4 regions of the Pantoea sp. CCBC3-3-1 genome follow, and region 3 is predicted to be linked to each of the others. Evidence: predicted binding sites of a transcription regulator. Region 3 holds the regulator's gene; each other region holds the start of a gene.
What was found. Region 3 encodes PurR, which represses purine synthesis genes. Its sites were predicted from a motif close to CANGCAAACGTTTGCNTG; they were not measured.
Positions count from the first base shown of each region.

Region 1: EHV07_RS01370 (NCS2 family permease) is a predicted target of PurR. The motif match lies at 3,248-3,265, and genes of this name have one in related genera.
Region 2: glyA (serine hydroxymethyltransferase) is a predicted target of PurR. The motif match lies at 1,672-1,689, and genes of this name have one in related genera.
Region 4: serA (phosphoglycerate dehydrogenase) is a predicted target of PurR. The motif match lies at 1,285-1,302, and genes of this name have one in related genera.

Region 1 is NZ_CP034363.1:337,774-342,785, reverse strand. Features, by position in the region: gene EHV07_RS01375 (Na+/H+ antiporter) at 1-1,596, opposite strand, end outside; gene EHV07_RS01370 (NCS2 family permease) at 1,767-3,113, opposite strand; gene EHV07_RS01365 (glutathione S-transferase family protein) at 3,493-4,155, opposite strand; gene soxR (redox-sensitive transcriptional activator SoxR) at 4,199-4,666, opposite strand; gene soxS (superoxide response transcriptional regulator SoxS) at 4,786-5,012, shown strand, end outside.
Region 2 is NZ_CP034363.1:3,669,696-3,674,707, reverse strand. Features, by position in the region: gene glnB (nitrogen regulatory protein P-II) at 1-170, shown strand, start outside; gene hmpA (NO-inducible flavohemoprotein) at 284-1,468, opposite strand; gene glyA (serine hydroxymethyltransferase) at 1,803-3,056, shown strand; gene EHV07_RS17130 (3-phenylpropionate MFS transporter) at 3,178-4,332, shown strand; gene csiE (stationary phase inducible protein CsiE) at 4,315-5,012, opposite strand, start outside.
Region 3 is NZ_CP034363.1:2,002,787-2,007,798, reverse strand. Features, by position in the region: gene gloA (lactoylglutathione lyase) at 1-107, shown strand, start outside; gene rnt (ribonuclease T) at 210-851, shown strand; gene EHV07_RS09585 (Grx4 family monothiol glutaredoxin) at 907-1,245, opposite strand; gene EHV07_RS09580 (C40 family peptidase) at 1,602-2,384, shown strand; gene purR (HTH-type transcriptional repressor PurR) at 2,678-3,703, shown strand; gene punR (DNA-binding transcriptional activator PunR) at 3,765-4,673, opposite strand; gene punC (purine nucleoside transporter PunC) at 4,785-5,012, shown strand, end outside.
Region 4 is NZ_CP034363.1:4,021,530-4,026,541, reverse strand. Features, by position in the region: gene EHV07_RS18745 (LysR family transcriptional regulator ArgP) at 1-241, opposite strand, end outside; gene rpiA (ribose-5-phosphate isomerase RpiA) at 443-1,102, shown strand; gene serA (phosphoglycerate dehydrogenase) at 1,398-2,633, shown strand; gene EHV07_RS18730 (5-formyltetrahydrofolate cyclo-ligase) at 2,668-3,255, opposite strand; RNA gene ssrS (6S RNA) at 3,437-3,621, opposite strand; gene zapA (cell division protein ZapA) at 3,663-3,992, opposite strand; gene EHV07_RS18715 (YecA family protein) at 4,163-4,741, shown strand; gene pepP (Xaa-Pro aminopeptidase) at 4,785-5,012, shown strand, end outside.

The sequences.
Region 1 (5,012 bases), 1.7 Mb from region 3:
CTTCTGCATGGTTTCATTACTGATTTTCTGCGTTGCGCGCAGGTGGTACAGCTCGCCACGTTCGGCACGCAGCGCGGTCAGACGGAAGCGACGTTCCAGATTCTCCGCATACTGCGCGCGCTCCAGATCGTCCTTGCCGTCCACGCGGCGACGCATATTACCGATCACGCGGGAACTGACCTCTTTTACCAGTTCCGAATCGATATTCTCTTCGGTATCGGCAATCAGCCGCTCTTCCATCTTGTAGAGGCTTTCGATGGCCGTTCCCGCCATCACGGCACGCGCCATCTGCATTTCATGACGGTGAGCGGTTTTATCCATGCCCGCCACGCCGCGCAGCAGCAGCGGCAGCAAAACGACGCCAACCAGCAGTGAGAACAGGATGACGCCGGTGGCCAAAAATACCAGTTCATAGCGCGCCGGGAACGCATCACCATTAGTCAGAAACAGCGGTATCGACAGTACACCCGCCAGCGTGATGGCTCCGCGTACGCCAGCAAACGAAGCGATCAGCAGCTCGCGCAGGCTGTAGCTGGAAAACTCCATCGGCTTCTTTTTCAGCCAGCGTTTGCTGATCAGACGCATCGTCCACAGCCAGGTGAAACGCACCACCATCAGCGCAGCGTAAATCAGCACTACCGACAGAACCAGCATCCACAGATCGACATTCGGATCGGCATCGGCCTGAGAAACGGAAATTTCCAGAATGTCCGGCAGTTGCAGGCCCAGCATCAGGAACACCATGCCGTTAAACACAAACTCCAGCATCTGCCAGACGCTGTTCGCACGCAGACGCATCGCCAGCGGCGCCTGACGGATAATCCCGGAGCGGGTAATGGTCATCCCGGCAGCAACAGCGGCAAGGATACCGGACACGCCAATATGTTCGGCAATCAGGTAAGACGCAAACGGCAGCAGCAGCAGCAGAACGGTTTGCGTAGCGGGATCGTCACCGCTCCAGCGGCTGAGCAAACGCAGCGATTTGCCGTACAGCCAGCAGATGGCGATACCCGCCAGCAGGCCGCCGACGGCCACTTTCACAAACTCCAGCGAGGCACCAGAAACGGTGAAAACCATGGTTCCCATCGCGACAGCGACGGCAAATTTCAACGAAACCAGACCAGACGCATCGTTCATCAGCGCCTCGCCTTGCAGAATCGACATGATCTTCTTGGGAATACGCCCTTCCCCCACGATGCCGGACAGCGCCACGGCATCGGTTGGCGACAGCACGGCAGCCAGCGCAAAAGCAGGCAGCAGCGGAATGCCCGGCACCAGCCAGTAGATCAGGTAGCCAATACCGACAACGGTAATCAGCACCAGCACCAGCGCAAGACCGATGATTTCCCGACCGTGGTTCAGGAATTCACTGGTCGGCGTTTTCCAGCCGTCGGCAAACAGCAGCGGCGGGATAAACAGCACCAGGAACAGCTCCGGGTCAAAATCGACATGCAGGCCAAACGTCGGCCAGGCGAGCAAGGCGCCCATGGCGATCTGTACCAGCGGCAGAGGGATTTGAAAAGGGATAATGCGGGCGGCAACGCCGGAGAGCGAAACCACCAGCGTCAGGATCAGAATAGTAAAAAAGATTTCCATGTTGTCCTTACATAGCTTCCAGATAGCAACAAAAGTTCCGGCTTAAGAGTGAACACTCTTCTCTGATAGTAAACAAAAACGGATAGGGTTGAAAAACCTGAAGTGCGTTATCGGCAATTAAAGAGGGAAATTTAGAACAAAGGCCGGCTGGCACCGGCCTTAACGTTAAATCAGATAGCCCAGCCGCCCGCGTAAAACGCCACCAGCGCAATGGCGATAACGACAGTCCCCACGTTGAGCTTGCGCCACTCACCGGCAAAAATACGGCCAATCACCAGCGAGCCGAAACCGAGCATGATGCCGGTAACGATGTTACAGGTTAGCACGATAAATACCGCAGCCAGCAGGCCCGACATCGCATCGACAAAGTCGCTGAAGTCGATTTTCGATACGTTACTCAGCATCAGCAGGCCGACGTACATCAGCGCAGGTGCGGTAGCGTAACCCGGTACCAGGTAAGCCAGCGGCGACAGGAACAGGATCAACAGGAACAGCACGCCAACCACAATCGCCGTCAGGCCGGTCTTACCGCCCGCCGCCGTTCCCGCCGCCGATTCGATATAGACCGCCGCCGGTGACGCGCCAACCAGACCCGAGAAGATGCTGCTTACCGAGTCGGTGGTCAGCGCCTTGCCGCCGTTAATAATCTGGTTGTCTTTATCCAGCAGGTCGGCCTGCCCGGCAACCGCACGGATTGTGCCGGTCGCATCAAACACCGCGGTCATGACCAGCGCCAGAACGCTTGGCAATACGGCCGGTTTCAACGCGCCCAAAATATCCAGACTAAACAGCAGTGAATTCCCCTGCGCATCTTTCAGTGAAGGCATGGCAAACAGGCCCTGGTATTTTACTGCCGGATCGAAAATCAGGCCCAGTGCGGAAATTGCGATAATCGTTAGCAGAATCCCGCCCGGCACGCGCAGCTTTTCCAGGCCAAAAATTACTGCCAGACCCAGCAGCGACATCATGACCGGAAACGACGCGAAGTCGCCCAGCGCCACCGGCAAACCTGGCGCCGGATTTTTAACCACCAGGCCAACACCATCAGCCGCAATCAGCAGCAGAAACAGCCCGATGCCGACGCCGGTACCGTGCGCCACGCCCATCGGCAGATTACGCAGGATCCACGCACGAATGCCGGTCGCGGAAATTACCGTAAACAGCACGCCCATTAAAAACACGGCGCCAAGCGCAACCGGGACGCTGATGTGCTGCCCCAGCACCAGGCTGAAGGCGGTAAACGCGGTCAGAGAGATGGCGCAGCCAATCGCCATCGGCAGATTAGCCCACAGGCCCATCACCAGCGATCCGAAACCGGCTACCAGACAGGTTGAAACAAAGACGGCGGTAGGAGGAAACCCGGCTTTACCCAGCATGGAGGGTACAACGATGACCGAATAGACCATGGCGAGGAACGTAGTGAGGCCCGCTAAAATCTCCTGGCGAACCGAACTGCCGCGCGCAGAGATTTTAAACCAGGCATCCAGCGATCCGCTGGCCTGAGAAGGCGTAGACATAGTGAAAATCCCCTGAATTTCTTATGATTTATCGATGCGTGACGCAGGAAGCTCAAATCGGGTTCAACGTTACCATCCTGGGTGGCACTGTTCACTGATCGAAAAATCCTCCATGCGAGGCGGCGATCGGAAAAAAGGCAAACGTTTAACTGCGACGCGCATAATGCCTTTTCAGAAAGGCAAACGATTATCCTGCCTTTAAGCCTGCATTTTCAACTGCCGATCGCCGCTATTTGCACAAGCCTGACACATCGCGCTGAAATATTAAGCAGCTCTGACTCTACCCAGCGGTTTCATACCGCTGTAATAGCACTTTCTTATGACCGCCGGTCCGATTACAGCGACATGAAACAAAGCGTGATGGCAAGGCAAAAAGCATTCAGTCGAGTTTTACTTCACCGCCTTTTTGCAAAGCACGCTGCCAGGCCGCGCGATTTTGCACCTTAGTCAGCCAGGCCTGGATGGCCGGGCTGTCGCCTGCGCCACCGCGTGCACTCAGTGCCTGTAGTGGGAAGCTCATTTGAACATCAGCAATGCTGAAGGTTTGCCCGGCAAACCAGGCATTGCTGGCCAGATGCTGCTCGATAAAATCGCGGTGGGTGGCGAGCTGTTTATCCAGCCACGCTTTTTGTACGCCTTTAGCAAACGCGTTGCCAACCGGCCTCAGCAGCCACGGCACCGGCGGTTTCCCCATGCGGCCGAAAATCAGCTTCATCACCAGCAGCGGCATCAGCGATCCTTCGGCATAGTGCAGCCAGTAACGAGACTGAAGGCGCGCATCTTCATCATTAAGTTTCAGCCGATTTTCTGCGTCATAATGTTCGGCAAGGTACTCAAGGATCGCGCCGGATTCGGCAATCACCCGATTTCCATCGGTGATCACCGGGGATTTCCCCAGAGGATGCACTTTTTTAAGCGAGTCGGGCGCCAGCATCGTGGCTTCGCGCTGGTACTGCTTAATTTGATAAGGCACTTCCAGCTCTTCCAGCATCCACAGCACGCGTTGAGATCGAGAGTTATTCAGATGGTGAACGGTAATCATGACCTGTCCTTGTGTAAGAGAAGTGCTATCAGTATAGACAGCTTTACTCCCGCTCTGGCTCAAGCAGGATGGCGCCGGTACCGCGCTCGCTAAGCTGGTCACCTGGGTTACGCAGCGGGCAGTCTTCCATTGATAAACAGCCACAACCAATGCAGCCATCCAGATCGTCCCGTAGCCGGGTGAGCGTGCGAATACGCCCGTCCAGCTCTTCCCGCCATTTTTGCGTCAGTACTGCCCACTCTTTTGGCGACATACGCTTGCCGGGCGGAAACTGCATCAGATGTTCGCCAATGGTCGCCAGCGGAATACCAATGCGCTGGGCAATTTTGATCACCGCGACGCGACGCAGAACGTCACGGTGATAGCGACGCTGGTTGCCTGAATTGCGAAAGCTGCTAATTAATCCTTTGCTTTCATAAAAATGCAGTGCAGAAACAGCAACGCCACAGCGCGCGGCCACGTCGCCGGGCGTCAGTTCGCGCTTATCTGCCGAATGGCGACTTTTTTTCATTTTGACCTTTACCTCAAGTTAACTTGAGGAATTATACTCAGCAGCCATTGAGAAGGCGAAATGTCATTTGCCACTGCGAACACCCTTAACCGCCCACCAGGCCCAGGGAGAAGAAAAGTATGCATGATGAGATCATCCAAACTCTGACCGACTGGATTGAAAGTAATCTGGATAAAACGCTTTCTGTTGATGAGGTTGCCGCTCGATCCGGCTATTCGAAATGGCATCTGCAACGCATGTTTCGTACCGTCACCCGGCAGACGCTGGGGAATTACATTCGTGAACGCCGTCTGACGCTGGCGGCCGAAGCGCTACGCCAGACGCAGCGGCCGGTTTTCGATATTGC
Region 2 (5,012 bases), 1.7 Mb from region 3:
CGAAGGTAAAAATCGAGATCGTGATTGCTGATGACATCGTTGATACCTGTGTTGAAACCATCATGAGAACAGCACAAACCGGTAAAATCGGCGACGGTAAAATTTTCGTCTTTGACGTGGCGCGCGTGGTGCGTATCCGTACTGGCGAAGAAGACGAAGAAGCCATCTGATTTTCTTGTGCCTGCACTATCTTATGAATATCAAAGGGGCGACTGTCGCAAAACAGTCGCCCCTTTTTGTCTGAGTAAGCCTGCTAAGTTTCAGGCTGCATCATGCCATATCATCAAATCACCTTATGCGGCCCAAACACTTCGTAGTGAACGCGTTCCGCCTCAATGCCCATTTGCAGCAGCTGCCCGGCGATATGCTGCATAAATCCCAACGGTCCGCAGAGATAGTAATGCATGTCAGGATCGCTGAGCTTGCTTTCGATCGGTAACAGATCCATCACGCCCGCGCTGTCAAAACGGCCCGTATCCTGCGGCAGCGGCTCTTTGTACCAGATATGCTGAGTAAAATGCGCCAGGCGGCGACCGGAAGCGGCCACCTCTTCAGCAAAAGCGTGCCGTTTGCCGTTATCAGCTGCATGGAACCATTGCACAGGCGCGGGATGGTTTTGCGCAGCCAGCACGTCAAGCATCGCCAGCATGGGCGTCTGACCCACGCCTGCGGAAATCAAGGTGACCGGCGTTTTCGGCTCAACAGTGAGGAAAAAGTCACCCGCCGGAGCAGCCAGATGCACTTCGTCACCGGGTTGAGCATGCTGATGCAGCCAGCCTGAAACCGTCCCGCCTGGCTCATGACGCACGGCAATACGGTAATCCCTGCCGTTCGGTGCTCGAGTCAGTGAGTACTGACGAATTTCCTGATTAGCAAAGCTTTTATCGCGTAACCAGACGCCCAGATACTGGCCAGCCTGATAGTCGGCGACAGGCTGTCCATCAACCGGGCTGAGCAAAAAGCTTTTAATCACCTCGCTTTGCGGCGTGATTTCAGCAATGCGGAAAGCGCGTGGCGAGCGCCATCCTCCCACTTTGCTTTCCGCCGCCTGATAAATTTCTTCTTCCCGTTGGATAAACACGCCTGCCAGAACGCCGTAAGCTTTGCCCCACGCGTCCAGCACTTCCTGGCCCGGGCTGAGCATTTCATCCAGCGTCGCCAGAAGATGCTGGCCCACAATCTGATATTGCTCGGGTTGAATGGCAAAGCTGGTATGTTTCTGCGCGATTTTCTCCACCGCAGGCAGTAATACGGCAAGATTTTCAATATTACCCGCATAGGCGCAAATGGCGTTAAACAACGCTTCCCGCTGATTACCATTGCGCTGGTTACTCATATTGAAAATCTCTTTCAGCTCGGGATTGTGCGCGAACATGCGGTCGTAAAAATGAGCGGTAAGGCGAGGGCCTGTCGCCAGCAGGGCAGGGATGGTGGCTTTAATCGTGGCGATGGTTTGGGCATCTAACATGGCGTGCTCCTGAGGAAAATTTAAAACATGCATTTTAAATGCATCTTATAGCAGCTGCGGCCAGTTTGTAAATATCCCTCTTTGACATAAGGGCATCTTTCACCACGGGCGCTGTGTAAAAGTGAAAAAATCACATCCGGATGATGAGGAAATATCCGATCGCGGAATCATGTAAAATTATTGAACAACCCACGCCAGTGCTGAAGCCAATCGTTTGCGTAAAAAGGGTGTTTTCCGGCTATCCCTTAACGGGTAAAACAGTTTACACTGTTGGCCTTCGCCCAAACGGGCCGTTCAATGCCGAATATTTAGTTAGCTGAGTCAGGAGAAGCGGATGTTAAAGCGTGATATGAATATTGCCGATTATGATGCCGAGTTATGGCAGGCAATGGAGCAGGAAAAAGTGCGTCAGGAAGAGCACATCGAACTGATTGCTTCAGAAAACTACACCAGTCCGCGTGTTATGCAGGCGCAGGGGTCTCAGCTGACCAACAAATATGCCGAAGGGTATCCGGGCAAGCGTTATTACGGCGGCTGTGAATATGTTGATATCGTTGAGCAACTGGCTATCGATCGTGCCAAAGAGCTGTTCGGTGCCGATTACGCTAACGTGCAGCCACATTCTGGCTCGCAGGCCAACTTTGCCGTTTATACCGCGCTGCTACAGCCGGGCGACACCATTCTGGGGATGAACCTGGCGCACGGTGGCCACCTGACCCACGGTTCTCCGGTAAACCTGTCCGGCAAACTGTATAACGTTGTGCCTTACGGTATCGACGAAACCGGCAAAATCGATTACGACGATCTGGCTGCACAGGCGCAGAAGCATAAGCCGAAAATGATTATCGGTGGTTTCTCTGCTTACTCAGGCATCTGTGACTGGGCAAAAATGCGTGAAATCGCTGACAGCATCGGCGCTTACCTGTTTGTCGATATGGCGCACGTTGCGGGTCTGATCGCCGCAGACGTTTATCCTAACCCGCTGCCACACGCACACATCGTGACCACGACCACGCACAAAACGCTGGCTGGTCCACGCGGCGGCCTGATCCTGGCGAAGGGCGGCGACGAAGATCTGTATAAAAAACTGAACTCTGCTGTTTTCCCTGGCGGCCAGGGCGGCCCGCTGATGCACGTTATCGCCGGTAAAGCGGTCGCGTTAAAAGAAGCGATGGAGCCTGAGTTTAAGGTTTACCAGCAGCAGGTTGCTAAAAACGCCAAAGCGATGGTGGAAGTTTTCCTGGAGCGCGGTTACAAAGTGGTTTCCGGCGGAACTCATAACCACCTGTTCCTGCTGGATCTGGTTGATAAAAACCTGACCGGTAAAGAAGCTGATGCAGCTCTTGGCCGTGCGAACATTACGGTTAACAAAAACAGCGTACCTAACGATCCGAAAAGCCCGTTTGTGACTTCCGGTATCCGTATCGGTTCGCCTTCCGTGACTCGCCGTGGCTTTAAAGAAGCTGAAGTACGCGAACTGGCTGGCTGGATCGTTGATATTCTTGACAATATCAACGATGAAGCGACCATTGAACGCGTGAAGAAGCAGGTTCTGGAAATCTGCGCACGCTTCCCTGTGTACGCTTAATCATGCCCGATTCCCTGCTATCCGGCAGGGAAGGCAGTGATCAATTAACGGGACTTAACGTCCCGTTAATTGATCTGAGCGCCCGAAAATCTGCACGCTAAATTCGTTTGCCGGAGGGAAAATGGCAATCCGTTCCGCCTGGTGGCTCGGCCTGGGCTACTTCACCTACTTTTTTGCCTACGGCGTCTGGCTACCGTTCTGGGCTGTCTGGCTAAAGGGCTCAGGGCTTGATGCAGAAAAAATCGGCCTGTTGTTAGGCGTGGGCATGGTCTCTCGTTTTATCGGTAGCTTGCTGATCGCTTCCCGCATTACTCATCCTTCCCGTCTGATTACCGCCCTACGTCTGCTGGCGTTATTATCGCTATTATTCACGCTGGGTTTCTTTATCCAGGCCTCCTGGATTTGGCTGCTGCTGGTGATGATCGGTTTTAACCTGCTTTTTTCACCCCTGGTGCCGCTGAGCGATGCGCTGGCAGCCACATGGCAGCGGCAGATTGCTATGGCATATGGCCCGGTCAGGCTGTGGGGATCGCTGGCGTTTGTTATCAGTTCCGCGCTGACGGGCGCGCTGGTCAGTGCCTTCTCTTATCAGGCAATCCTCATTATGCTTTGCATTGGCGTGGGCGCGATGGCGGCCGGCATGCTGCTGCGTCCTTCGGTTATGCCGCAAGGTGATGAACGGGAAAGCAAAAAAGCGGGCTGGCCGGAGTGGAAGCAGCTGCTTCAGGAAAATGCCGTCTGGCGGTTTTTACTCTGCGTTACCCTGATGCAGGGCGCACATGCGGCCTATTATGGCTTCAGCGCCATCTGGTGGCAGGAGGCTGGCTATTCCGCCAGCATCGTCGGCTATCTTTGGTCGCTGGGCGTGGTGGCAGAAATCGTCGTATTTGCCGCAAGCAATCGCTTATTCCGCCGCTGGACCGCGCGCGATCTTCTGCTGCTTTCAGGTGTTTGCGCAATCGTCCGCTGGAGCCTGCTTGCTTCAACCACGTCACTGCCCTGGCTGGTGGTAGGGCAGATCCTTCACTGCGGCAGCTTCACCATTTGCCATCTGGCCGCGATGCGCTTTATTGCTGCACGGCAAGGGGGCGAGGTTATTCGCTTGCAGTCTGCCTATTCAGCGCTGGCAATGGGCGGCGGTATTGCGGTGATGACGATGGTGTGCGGCGTCCTGTTTCAGCATTTGCATGGCAACGTGTTCTGGGTGATGGCAGCGCTGGTGGTGCCCGCCTTGCTGCTGCGTCCCAAGTTGCAACCTTCAGGACTCCAGCAGTAGCCTGATACGCTGTTGCTGATGGGGCTGCAATGGCAGCTCGGCATGGATTAACGGCGGCGAATAGAGCGGCAGAGGCGTGGCGTAAGGCGTAATAACCAGCGCCACGCCTTTTGGCGCGCTGTTGCTTTGGTACTCTGCCACGTCAAGATACTTGATATTCAGAGGCAGCAGCGTCAGCTCTCTCAGCTGCTGTTCTACCTCCTTTTCCAGTGCAGCATCTTTTCCTGTCAGTAAAAGAATTTGCTTCTCCTGCAAAACATTTTCCTGCATCAGCCACGCGCCAAAAAGGATCGCAATCAGGCCGAGTTCTTCCGGTGAAAACGTCAGGTTGTAGCGCTGTTCAAAAGCCTTTACTGCTGCCTGAGTGGTGCGCAGTAATTTGGGATAAAGCCGGGGAACTTCTTCCGTCAGGCTGTTATCAATCCTGATGCCAAACAGACAGCGTTCGAGCGCTTGCGCAAGATGGGTATAGAGGCGGTCACAAAGCCCTTGTTCATTACAAAAGCGGTTAGCAGACAGCGCCTGAAAATGCGCAATCATCTCTCTGACCCCCGCCAGTAACTCCCTCTCGTAATCATAACGGATTTCTGTGGTCACCGGCGCATGAAGCTGGCTGAGCAGTAAAGCAAATAACCAGACTTCACTGGCGTCAGGTGCCGGATGGCAGCGTTTTTGCCAGT
Region 3 (5,012 bases):
GCCCGGTTAAAGGCGGCACCACGATTATCGCCTTCGTGGAAGATCCGGATGGCTACAAAATCGAACTGATTGAGAACAAGCACGCGGGTCACGGCCTGGGCGCTTAATCTTTCGGGGCGCCATTATGGCGCCCTTCTTCCTTCCTCTGCTGCATCCCGCCGTGAAATTTGCCATAATACGCGCTGCAATTTTTCCCCTGTGAGATCCTGATGTCTGAATCGAACCAACTGAACGCCCTCAGCAGCCGTTTTCGCGGTTTTTATCCGGTAGTCATTGATGTGGAAACCGCCGGTTTCGACGCCAAAACCAATGCATTGCTGGAAGTCGCCGCCGTTACGCTAAAAATGGACAGCGATGGCTGGCTGGAGAAAGACGAAACGCTGCATTTCCACGTCGAGCCGTTCGAAGGTTCCGTTCTGCAACCTGAAGCGCTGGCATTTAACGGTATTGACCCGTCGAATCCGTTGCGTGGTGCAGTCAGCGAATACGAAGCCCTACACGCTATTTTTAAACTGGTACGTAAAGGGATTAAAGATCAGGGATGTAACCGCGCAATCATGGTGGCGCACAATGCCACTTTCGATCTGAACTTTATGAACGCAGCAGCGGAGCGTGCCGCGCTGAAACGTAACCCGTTCCATCCTTTCGTCACCTTTGATACCGCCGCGCTAAGCGGATTGGTACTGGGACAGACGGTGCTGGCAAAAGCCTGTACCGCAGCCGGTATGCCTTTTGACAGCGCTCAGGCGCATTCAGCCCTGTACGATACGGTGCAGACGGCCGATCTGTTTTGCGAGCTGGTTAACCGCTGGAAACGCCTTGGCGGCTGGCCGTTGCCACAGGCCGAATAACTGACATAAAAAAGGGCGGGAAAGCAATTTCCCGCCCTTTTCTTTACTGATGAACTTATTCAGCCGCGTCAGAAGGATGCTTTTGCGCGGTTTCTTTGATCAGCTGCTGCAGTTCGCCACGCTGATACATTTCGATGATGATGTCGCAGCCGCCAACCAGTTCGCCATCAACCCACAGCTGCGGGAAGGTTGGCCAGTTAGCGTATTTCGGTAGCTCGGCGCGAATTTCAGGATTTTGCAGGATATCCACGTAAGCAAAACGCTCGCCACAGGCAGAAAGCGCCTGAACGGCCTGTGCGGAGAAGCCGCAGCTTGGCAGTTTTGGTGAACCTTTCATGTACAGCAGAATCGGGTTTTCTGCTATCTGGCGCTCAATTTTTTCAATCGTACTCATAAATGGCTTCCTTTAAGAACTACATGTCTGTTAATTGTAGCGAGTCTGGCCCGTTGATGAAAACGTCATTTTCAGCAGGGTTTTACAGCTAACAAGGCGATGGCCTGCGTTAAAATACCATTTCCCAGCCATCTGGTGTGCTGACTTTAGAAAAAAACCGCGCGAAACTGCGCAGATAAGCAGCTGATTCGGCTAATTTTTACAGCTTTTACGTGTTATGTATTCTTGAAACAAAAAAGCCTAACCCTTTGGTAATGAGTTCGATTAGAATTGTCCGAGCTGTCTGCCCTGGCGCAGATATCCCTAATTATCCAGGCTCTGGCCGCTGGCGGGAGCACAAACTGTTAATGGTAACGATGCGTTCACTCATTACGCTTATCATGCTGGCCTTTGCGCAACTGTTCCTGAATATGGCACACGCATCGCCCCATGCTCCCGTCAATGCCAGCCACCATAAAGTGGACAGCAACACGGCGGCACGTGAAGACGATCGTCGCAAACGCCGCCCGGTAAAATCAACCGGCACGAAAAAAGTCAAAGAAGTCACCGCTAAAAAAGCCCGAACGCCCATCCTGAAGAAGTATAAATTTAAAAAGAAAACCGTTCAGACCGCTGCGCTTCCGCCTAAAAAACGCTATGGCCGTCACTCACGCCACCCGGAAGCGGCTGAATCGCTGACGGAAAATTCTGCTACAGCGCCCCTTAAGCTCAGCAAAGCGCACCGTGTTCGCTATCAGAAAGCGCGCGAAACCGCGATGAGCAAACTCATGGGCCAGCTCGGCAAACCTTACCAGTGGGGGGGGACATCGCCTAAAACCGGCTTCGACTGTAGCGGTCTGGTCTGGTATGCCTATAAAGATTTGGTGAAATTTAAAATTCCACGCACCGCTAATGAGATGTTCCATCTGCGTGACGCGGCGTCGATCAAACGCGATGAGCTGGAGAAAGGCGATCTGGTGTTCTTCCAGATTAACGGACGCGGAACCGCCGATCATGTTGGCGTTTACCTGGGGAATGGCAAATTTATTCAGTCACCGCGTACCGGCAAAGATATTCAGGTTACCGCCTTGAGCGAAGATTACTGGCAGCGTCACTACGTTGGCGCTCGTCGGGTAATGACGCCGAAAACCATTCGCTAACCGAGCCCGACGGGTTATACAAAGCATTAACACAGGCAAAGATTTTCCCCGTCGGGCCGTAAAAATCTCGTTTTCTCGCCCCAGCCTTGTTAGAATCCTTTTTTTGTTGCGCAACACGCCAGGAGGCCAGATTTTATCGGGCTCCGCGGCAGGCTTTTACCGCCTTTTTTTCCTTCCTGACGTATCCGGACCACAAAAAAAACGCCAACCAACGTCAGGTTTCTTTGTTACCAGGCAAACGTTTAACAAGATGCTTATCAGCAAGTTGCGATAGGCGCAGGAGTAGCTATTTCATGGCAACCATTAAAGATGTGGCTAAACGCGCCGGTGTCTCCACCACCACCGTGTCCCACGTCATCAATAAAACCCGCTTCGTCGCTGAAGAGACACGAGAAGCCGTCTGGGCTGCAATCAAAGCATTGCATTATTCCCCCAGCGCCGTGGCCCGTAGCCTGAAGGTGAACAATACCCGGACGATTGGCCTGCTTGCCACGTCCAGCGAAGCGCCCTATTTTGCCGAAATTATTGAAGCGGTGGAAAACAGCTGTTTTGCCAAAGGCTATACCCTGATCCTGGGTAATGCGCATAACGATTTGCAAAAACAGCAGGCCTACTTGTCAATGATGGCGCAGAAACGCGTCGATGGCCTGCTGGTGATGTGCTCGGAATATCCCGATGAGCTGATTCAGATGCTGGAAGATCATCGTAATATCCCTATGGTGGTGATGGACTGGGGCGAATCACGGGGTGATTTTACCGACACCGTGCTGGACAACGCGTTTGAAGGCGGCTATCTGGCTGGGCGCTATCTGATTGACCGGGGCCATCGCGATATTGGTGCCATTCCAGGCCAGCTGGAGCGCAACACCGGCGGCGGCCGCCATGCCGGTTTTCTGAAAGCGCTGGCAGAAGCGGGCATCACCCTGCGTGAGGAGTGGCTGGTGCAGGGCGATTTCGAGCCGGAATCCGGCTATCGTGCGATGCAGCAAATTCTTGCGCAAAAGCAGCGTCCTACCGCCGTATTCTGCGGCGGCGATATTATGGCTATGGGCGCAATTTGCGCAGCAGATGAGATGGGACTGCGTGTCCCGCAGGATATTTCGGTGATCGGTTATGACAACGTGCGCAACTCACGCTACTTTGCGCCTGCGCTAACCACCGTGCATCAGCCTAAAGAGCGACTGGGTGCAACCGCATTCAATATGCTGCTTGACCGCATCACCAGCAAGCGCGAAGAGCCCCAGACCATCGAAGTTCATCCAACGCTGATCGAGCGTCGCTCGGTCGCTGACGGCCCGTTTATGGATTACCGTCGCTAAGATTTTAGCCGGTTATCTGCTTTAATGCAGATAACCGGCGTTTCATTCTCACTCCGCCCGCTTACTCTTCCCGCAACCATTCGCTGTTCAGCGTTTCCGTTTCGCCGAGATAGTCCAGCAGCCAGCTCAGCGCCGGTGATGCCTGTTGTTCCGACCAGCTGACGCAGCAGGGGCTGTCAGGAAAAGCAGGATCCAGGGTAATTTCGCGTAGCGTGCCGTTGCGCAACAAAGGCTGAGCCAGATGGCCCGGCACCATGCCAACACACAGTCCCGCCAGCAAGCAGTCAAACGCACTCTGCCAGTCCGGCACCACCAGCCGTCGCTGGTTATCCAGCGTCCAGGTCGTCCTTTTGGGTAGCGCCCTTGAGGTATCTTCCAGCAACAGCGAAGGCCATTCGCGAATCGCGTCCTCGCTGACGTGTTCCAGCCGTTGCGCAAGCGGATGCGCGGCCTGTACCACACATCGCCAGTTCAACGCGCCCATATTGCGAAACGCAAAGCGACCGCCAACGGGTATCGCCTGGGTAGCGCCAATGGCCACGTCTACCCGACCATCTGCCAGCGCATCCCAGACGCCGTTAAAAACCTCATGCGCAAGATGCAGCTCCATATCGGGAAAGTGGCGATAAAAATCGACCACCAGCTGACGGGTTCGCTCGGCTTTAACAATGCGATCGACAGCAATATTCAGCTGACCACGCCAGCCGTTAGCGACCTGCTGGCACTGGCGGCGAGTGGCAAGCATTTTTTTGATGACAAGACGACCTTCCTGAATAAACACCCTACCCGCATCGGTTAGGGCGACATCACGGTGTCGTCTTTCAAACAGCGGAACCGCCAGCCACTCTTCCAGCTGACGGATGGTATAGCTGATAGCCGACGGAACACGGTGCAGTTCAGCCGCGGCGGCCGTAAAGCTGCCGGTTCGCGCAACCGCATCGACCACTTCAAGTGAATGTTCAGACCACATTTTCTGCCTGCAATATTTTTGAACGCAAGAAACAAATAATACCGTTTCACAACCCCTTTGGCACTCAATTAGACTCCTGCCTCTTTGGTAATAACGGATACAGAGCAAAAAATGCCTTCGAAAGGATTTATTATTTACCTGGCGCTGCTGAGCGTGGCAGGTTTTCTCGCGACCGATATGTACTTACCCGCGTTTGGTGCAATGCAGCAAGACCTGCAAACTCAGCCGGGTGCAATTAGTGCCAGCCTGAGCATATTTTTGGCGGGTTTTGCGCTGGCACAGCTTATCTGGGGCCCGCTTTCAGACCGAATTGGCCGTAAACCTGTGCTGCTGATGGGA
Region 4 (5,012 bases), 2.0 Mb from region 3:
GCCATTCTTCTTCCAGCAGCTCGACCTGATGCAGTAAGGCCAGCAATTTTTGTCCCTGCTCAGTAGGGCGGGGGGGAACGGTACGTACCAGCAACGGCTGGCCGAACATATTTTCCAACTGTTTGATGCGTTGGGAAACGGCCGACTGAGTAATACAAAGCTTTTGCGCTGCACGTTCAAAACCGCGCTCGCGGATCACTGCATCCAGCGCCTGAAGCGTTCGATAATCCGGGCGTTTCATTGTTCGTTTAACTCTCTTTCAGGTGTGAAGTTTGCACTATGCCACATTTTTGTCATTTTGCCCTGTGCAATGAAGCGTTTATCCCACAAGGCTGCGAGCTGGCTTCCAGACTGTCAACAAATCCGCCGTGAACAGGGATTTTTTTTGGGTGGTTGTTTTATACTACCGCCACACAACAGCAGCACGGATTTTAAATTTACCATGACGCAGGATGAACTGAAAAAAGCCGTTGGTTGGGCCGCTCTGCAATACGTTCAACCCGGCACCATCGTTGGTGTGGGTACCGGCTCTACCGCCGCGCACTTCATTGATGCTCTGGGATCGATGAAACAGCAAATTGAAGGGGCGGTATCCAGTTCGGACGCCTCAACATTGCGGTTGAAAAGCCTGGGGATCCCCGTTTTCGATCTGAATGAGGTCGATTCCCTGTCGGTCTATGTTGATGGTGCCGACGAAATCAACGGCTTTATGCAGATGATCAAAGGCGGTGGCGCAGCCCTGACCCGTGAAAAAATCATTGCTGCGGTTGCAGATAAATTTGTCTGTATCGCCGATGAATCCAAGCAGGTCGACGTGCTTGGCAAGTTCCCGCTGCCGGTAGAGGTTATTCCGATGGCGCGTAGCTTCGTCGCGCGAGAACTGGTGAAGTTGGGCGGTCTGCCCGAGTACCGTCAGCAGGTCGTTACCGATAACGGCAATGTCATCCTGGACGTGCATAATTTACATATACTGGATGCCGTCGCGCTGGAAAAGGCGATCAATGCTCTGCCTGGGGTGGTTACCGTTGGCTTGTTCGCCACCCGTTCTGCGGATATCGCATTGATTGGCACCGCCAGCGGCGTAAAAACCATACAAAAATGATCTTACCGGCGCGATGGCCGCGTCGGTTAATTTTTAATAAAAAACATCTTTTATTTTACAGGCCAAATTCGGTGACTTATGTCACATAATTTTCTCAGACAGGGCGATCCTGCTGATGAAGGTCTGCGCATCGTGATTATCTGTTGATTTAGAGGGATGCTTTTCTCCGCAGTACTGCACCCCAGGCAATCGTTTGTATTGCCGCGCGCGTAAATTTTGATATTTTGACAGAAGGCTGGCTTATTACCCACGGGGTAACCAGCCACTTCTGAAGTCTGCTAAATAGGGTCGGGAAATGGCAAAAGTATCACTGGAGAAAGACAAGATTAAGTTCCTGTTGGTCGAAGGCGTGCATCAGAGCGCGGTAGAGAATCTGCGGGCGTCTGGCTATACCAACATCGAATTTCACAAGGGTGCACTGGACAGCGAAACGCTGAAAGAGTCCATCCGCGACGCGCATTTTATCGGCATTCGCTCGCGTACTCATCTCACCGAAGACATTTTTGCGGCGGCTGAGAAGCTGGTAGCGGTAGGCTGTTTCTGCATCGGAACCAATCAGGTCGATCTGAACGCCGCGGCTAAGCGAGGAATTCCGGTCTTTAACGCGCCTTTCTCCAATACCCGATCCGTGGCTGAACTGGTTATCGGCGAACTGCTGCTGATGCTGCGCGGCGTGCCTGCGGCGAATGCCAAAGCGCATCGCGGCATCTGGAACAAACTGGCCGTTGGGTCTTATGAAGCTCGCGGCAAAAAGCTGGGCATCATTGGCTACGGCCATATCGGTATGCAGCTGGGCGTGCTGGCAGAAAGCTTAGGTATGCATGTCTATTTCTACGATATCGAAAGCAAGCTGCCGTTGGGTAATGCAACGCAGGTGCGCTACCTGTCAGAACTGCTGAATATGAGCGACGTCGTCAGCCTGCACGTGCCGGAAACGGCTTCAACGCAGAATATGATGGGTGCTGAAGAGCTGGCCATGATGAAACCGGGCTCGCTGCTTATTAACGCCTCCCGCGGCACCGTGGTCGATATCCCTGCGCTGTGCAAAGTGCTGGCTGATAAGCATCTGGCGGGCGCGGCGATTGACGTGTTCCCGGAAGAGCCTGCCACAAACAGCGACCCGTTCAATTCACCGCTGTGTGAATTCGACAACGTGATCCTGACGCCGCATATCGGTGGCTCGACTCAGGAAGCACAGGAAAATATCGGTATTGAAGTGGCCGGTAAGCTGGCGAAATACTCTGATAATGGTTCAACGCTGTCTGCGGTGAACTTCCCGGAAGTTTCCCTGCCGATGCATGGCCAGCAAAGCCGCCTGCTGCACATCCACGAGAACCGTCCGGGCGTTCTGACCGCCATCAACAACATATTCGCCGGTCAGGGCGTCAACATCGCGGCACAGTACCTGCAAACCACGCCGCAGATGGGCTATGTCGTGATTGATATTGATGCGCCTCAGGATGTAGCAAACACCGCGCTACAGCTAATGAAGGCCATTCCGGGAACCATCCGCGCACGTCTGCTCTACTAACTGCCTGCGTGAGGAGAAGCGATTCTCCTCACCTTTACCACTGCCACAGTTTTGACGGCGTGATTATCGCTTTCAGCGGGACGTCCCAATCGGCCACTGGCAGTGCCTCAACCTGCTGGCAGTCATGCGCCAGGCCAATCGGCAAAACATTATGCTGCTGCCAGTTTTGCAGCGTACGATCGTAAAATCCGCCCCCCATGCCCAGTCGCTGTCCTTGATTGTCAAAAGCGACCAGCGGCACCATCAACACATCCAGCTCGCTCAACGTTGCCAGATTGCGAATATCTAACGGCGGTTCAGGAATGCCCAGACGATTTGGCGTAAGCACGGTATCAGTATCGTAACGGAAGAAAAGCAGCTGGCCTTTAGAAAAAGGATGCAGCACCGGCAGATAAACCCGCTGATTATGTTGCCAGAATTTAGCAATCAGCGGCCGTGTGTTCAGCTCGCCATCGAAAGAGAGAAAGAGAGCGATTTTTTTGGCCTGCTGGATGGGGGGGAAATTTAGGGCGTGTTCGGCAACATGGATGGCAGCCTGCTGCTGTTGCTCTGACGTTAATCCACGACGCAAGTGACGTACGTGAGTGCGGATATCCTGCCGGTCAAGAAGGCTGGGGTTCATAGGTTTTACCGTATCAGTTAAGCAAAAAGGCGCGTCAGGGCTATCGCGTTAACAAGCTGAAACCACGACAAACAGCCTGTAGTTTTACACTAACAGAGAAGGATATTGCCATACGGTAAGGGGAATTTCGACCCTCAGGGTGAGAGCTGATAACCGGGGGGAATAATGCAAGGTAAAGAAGGGAATCTCCGAGATGCCGCCGCAGGCTGTAACCCTTGAACCCTTGGTTCAAGGTGAATGTACCGTCGCTACCATCAGGCTTCTCGGACGGACCGAGCATGCTCACAGGTAGCAGAGCGCCACACTCTGTTTGGTATGAAATATCGGCTCAGGGGACTGGCCCGCTTGCAAACATCTCAGAGAATTTTTTACTTCACCGTCACTGTATCACAGATAACGCTGATGTGTTATTCGAATTGGGCTCCGGTTCGCTCCGTAATGCGACCTTGTTCAAGCAGTGCCTGCTCGATGGTCTGCTGAAGCATCCGGATACGCTGCTCCATGTTACTGGCATAATCGCGGGTTTTCATTTTTTCCTGCGCCAGTTCATGACAAATATTCAGTGCAGCGATAAACACCAATTGTTCGGTATTGGTGACTCTAGTGCGAACTTTCAGATCCTGCAACCGCTGATTAAGGTCTTCGGCAGCCAGATTCAGCGCATCTTGCTGTTCAGGCGGACAATTCACTCTTAAAGAACGGCCAAAAATTTGGATATCTACGGGCTGTGCAGACATAAAACCATCCTGACTGATTACTTCGCCGCCAATCTCCCTTACTGCTCAAAGGCTTGGGAGCGGCGCAACTATAACTACCCCTGGCAGAAGAAACAACCCCTTTCTGGAATCAAAGAGGCACCTGGTGGTAGCATAACACGAACTTATCCAGCCAACGATGACCAAAACGTATGTCACTATCAAACACAATGCCGGGCTATGACACGCTGGCTTCAGCAATGACGCAGCAGGGAGTAGGCATGACGCCTGCTGAAATGCATGGCCTGATTAGCGGAATTCTCTGCGGTGGCAACAAGGACAGTAGCTGGCAGGCCCTGGTACATGACTTAACTAACGAAGGGATGGCCTTTTCGCAATCACTGGCGCAGCCGCTTACTCAGCTGCATCAGGCAACCAGCGACACGCTGGAAGAAGACGGCTTCCTGTTTCAACTTTATCTGCCGGAAGATGACGATATCACCGTGTTCGATCGCGCCGATGCATTGGCCGGGTGGGTGAACCATTTTCTGCTTGGCCTGGGCGTATCACAGCCTAAGCTCGATAAAGTGAAAGGGGAAACCGGTGAAGCCATTGACGATCTGCGCACCATTGCTCAGCTCGGCTATGATGAAGATGAAGACCAGGAAGAGTTGGAACAGTCGCTGGAAGAGGTGATTGAGTACGTGCGCGTTGCGGCGCTGCTCTGTCATGACACCTTTACCCGCGTAATGCCAACCGCAGTAGAAGTCAAAAAACCGACCCTGCATTAGTCGGACGGGCCGGAATTAAATGGACTGCATTCAGGAGAAGCTGATGACCCAGCAAGAGTTTGTGCGCCGTCGCCAGGCGCTGCTGGCAAAAATGGCACCGGCCAGCGCGGCGGTCATTTTTGCCGCACCAGAAGCGACCCGCAGCAATGACAGCGAATATCCTTTTCGCCAGAACAGCGATTTTTGGTATTTCACCGGTTTCAACGAGCCAGAAGCGGTGCTGGTGCTGATTAAAAGCGCTGAAAGCCACAATCACAGCGTCTTATTTAAT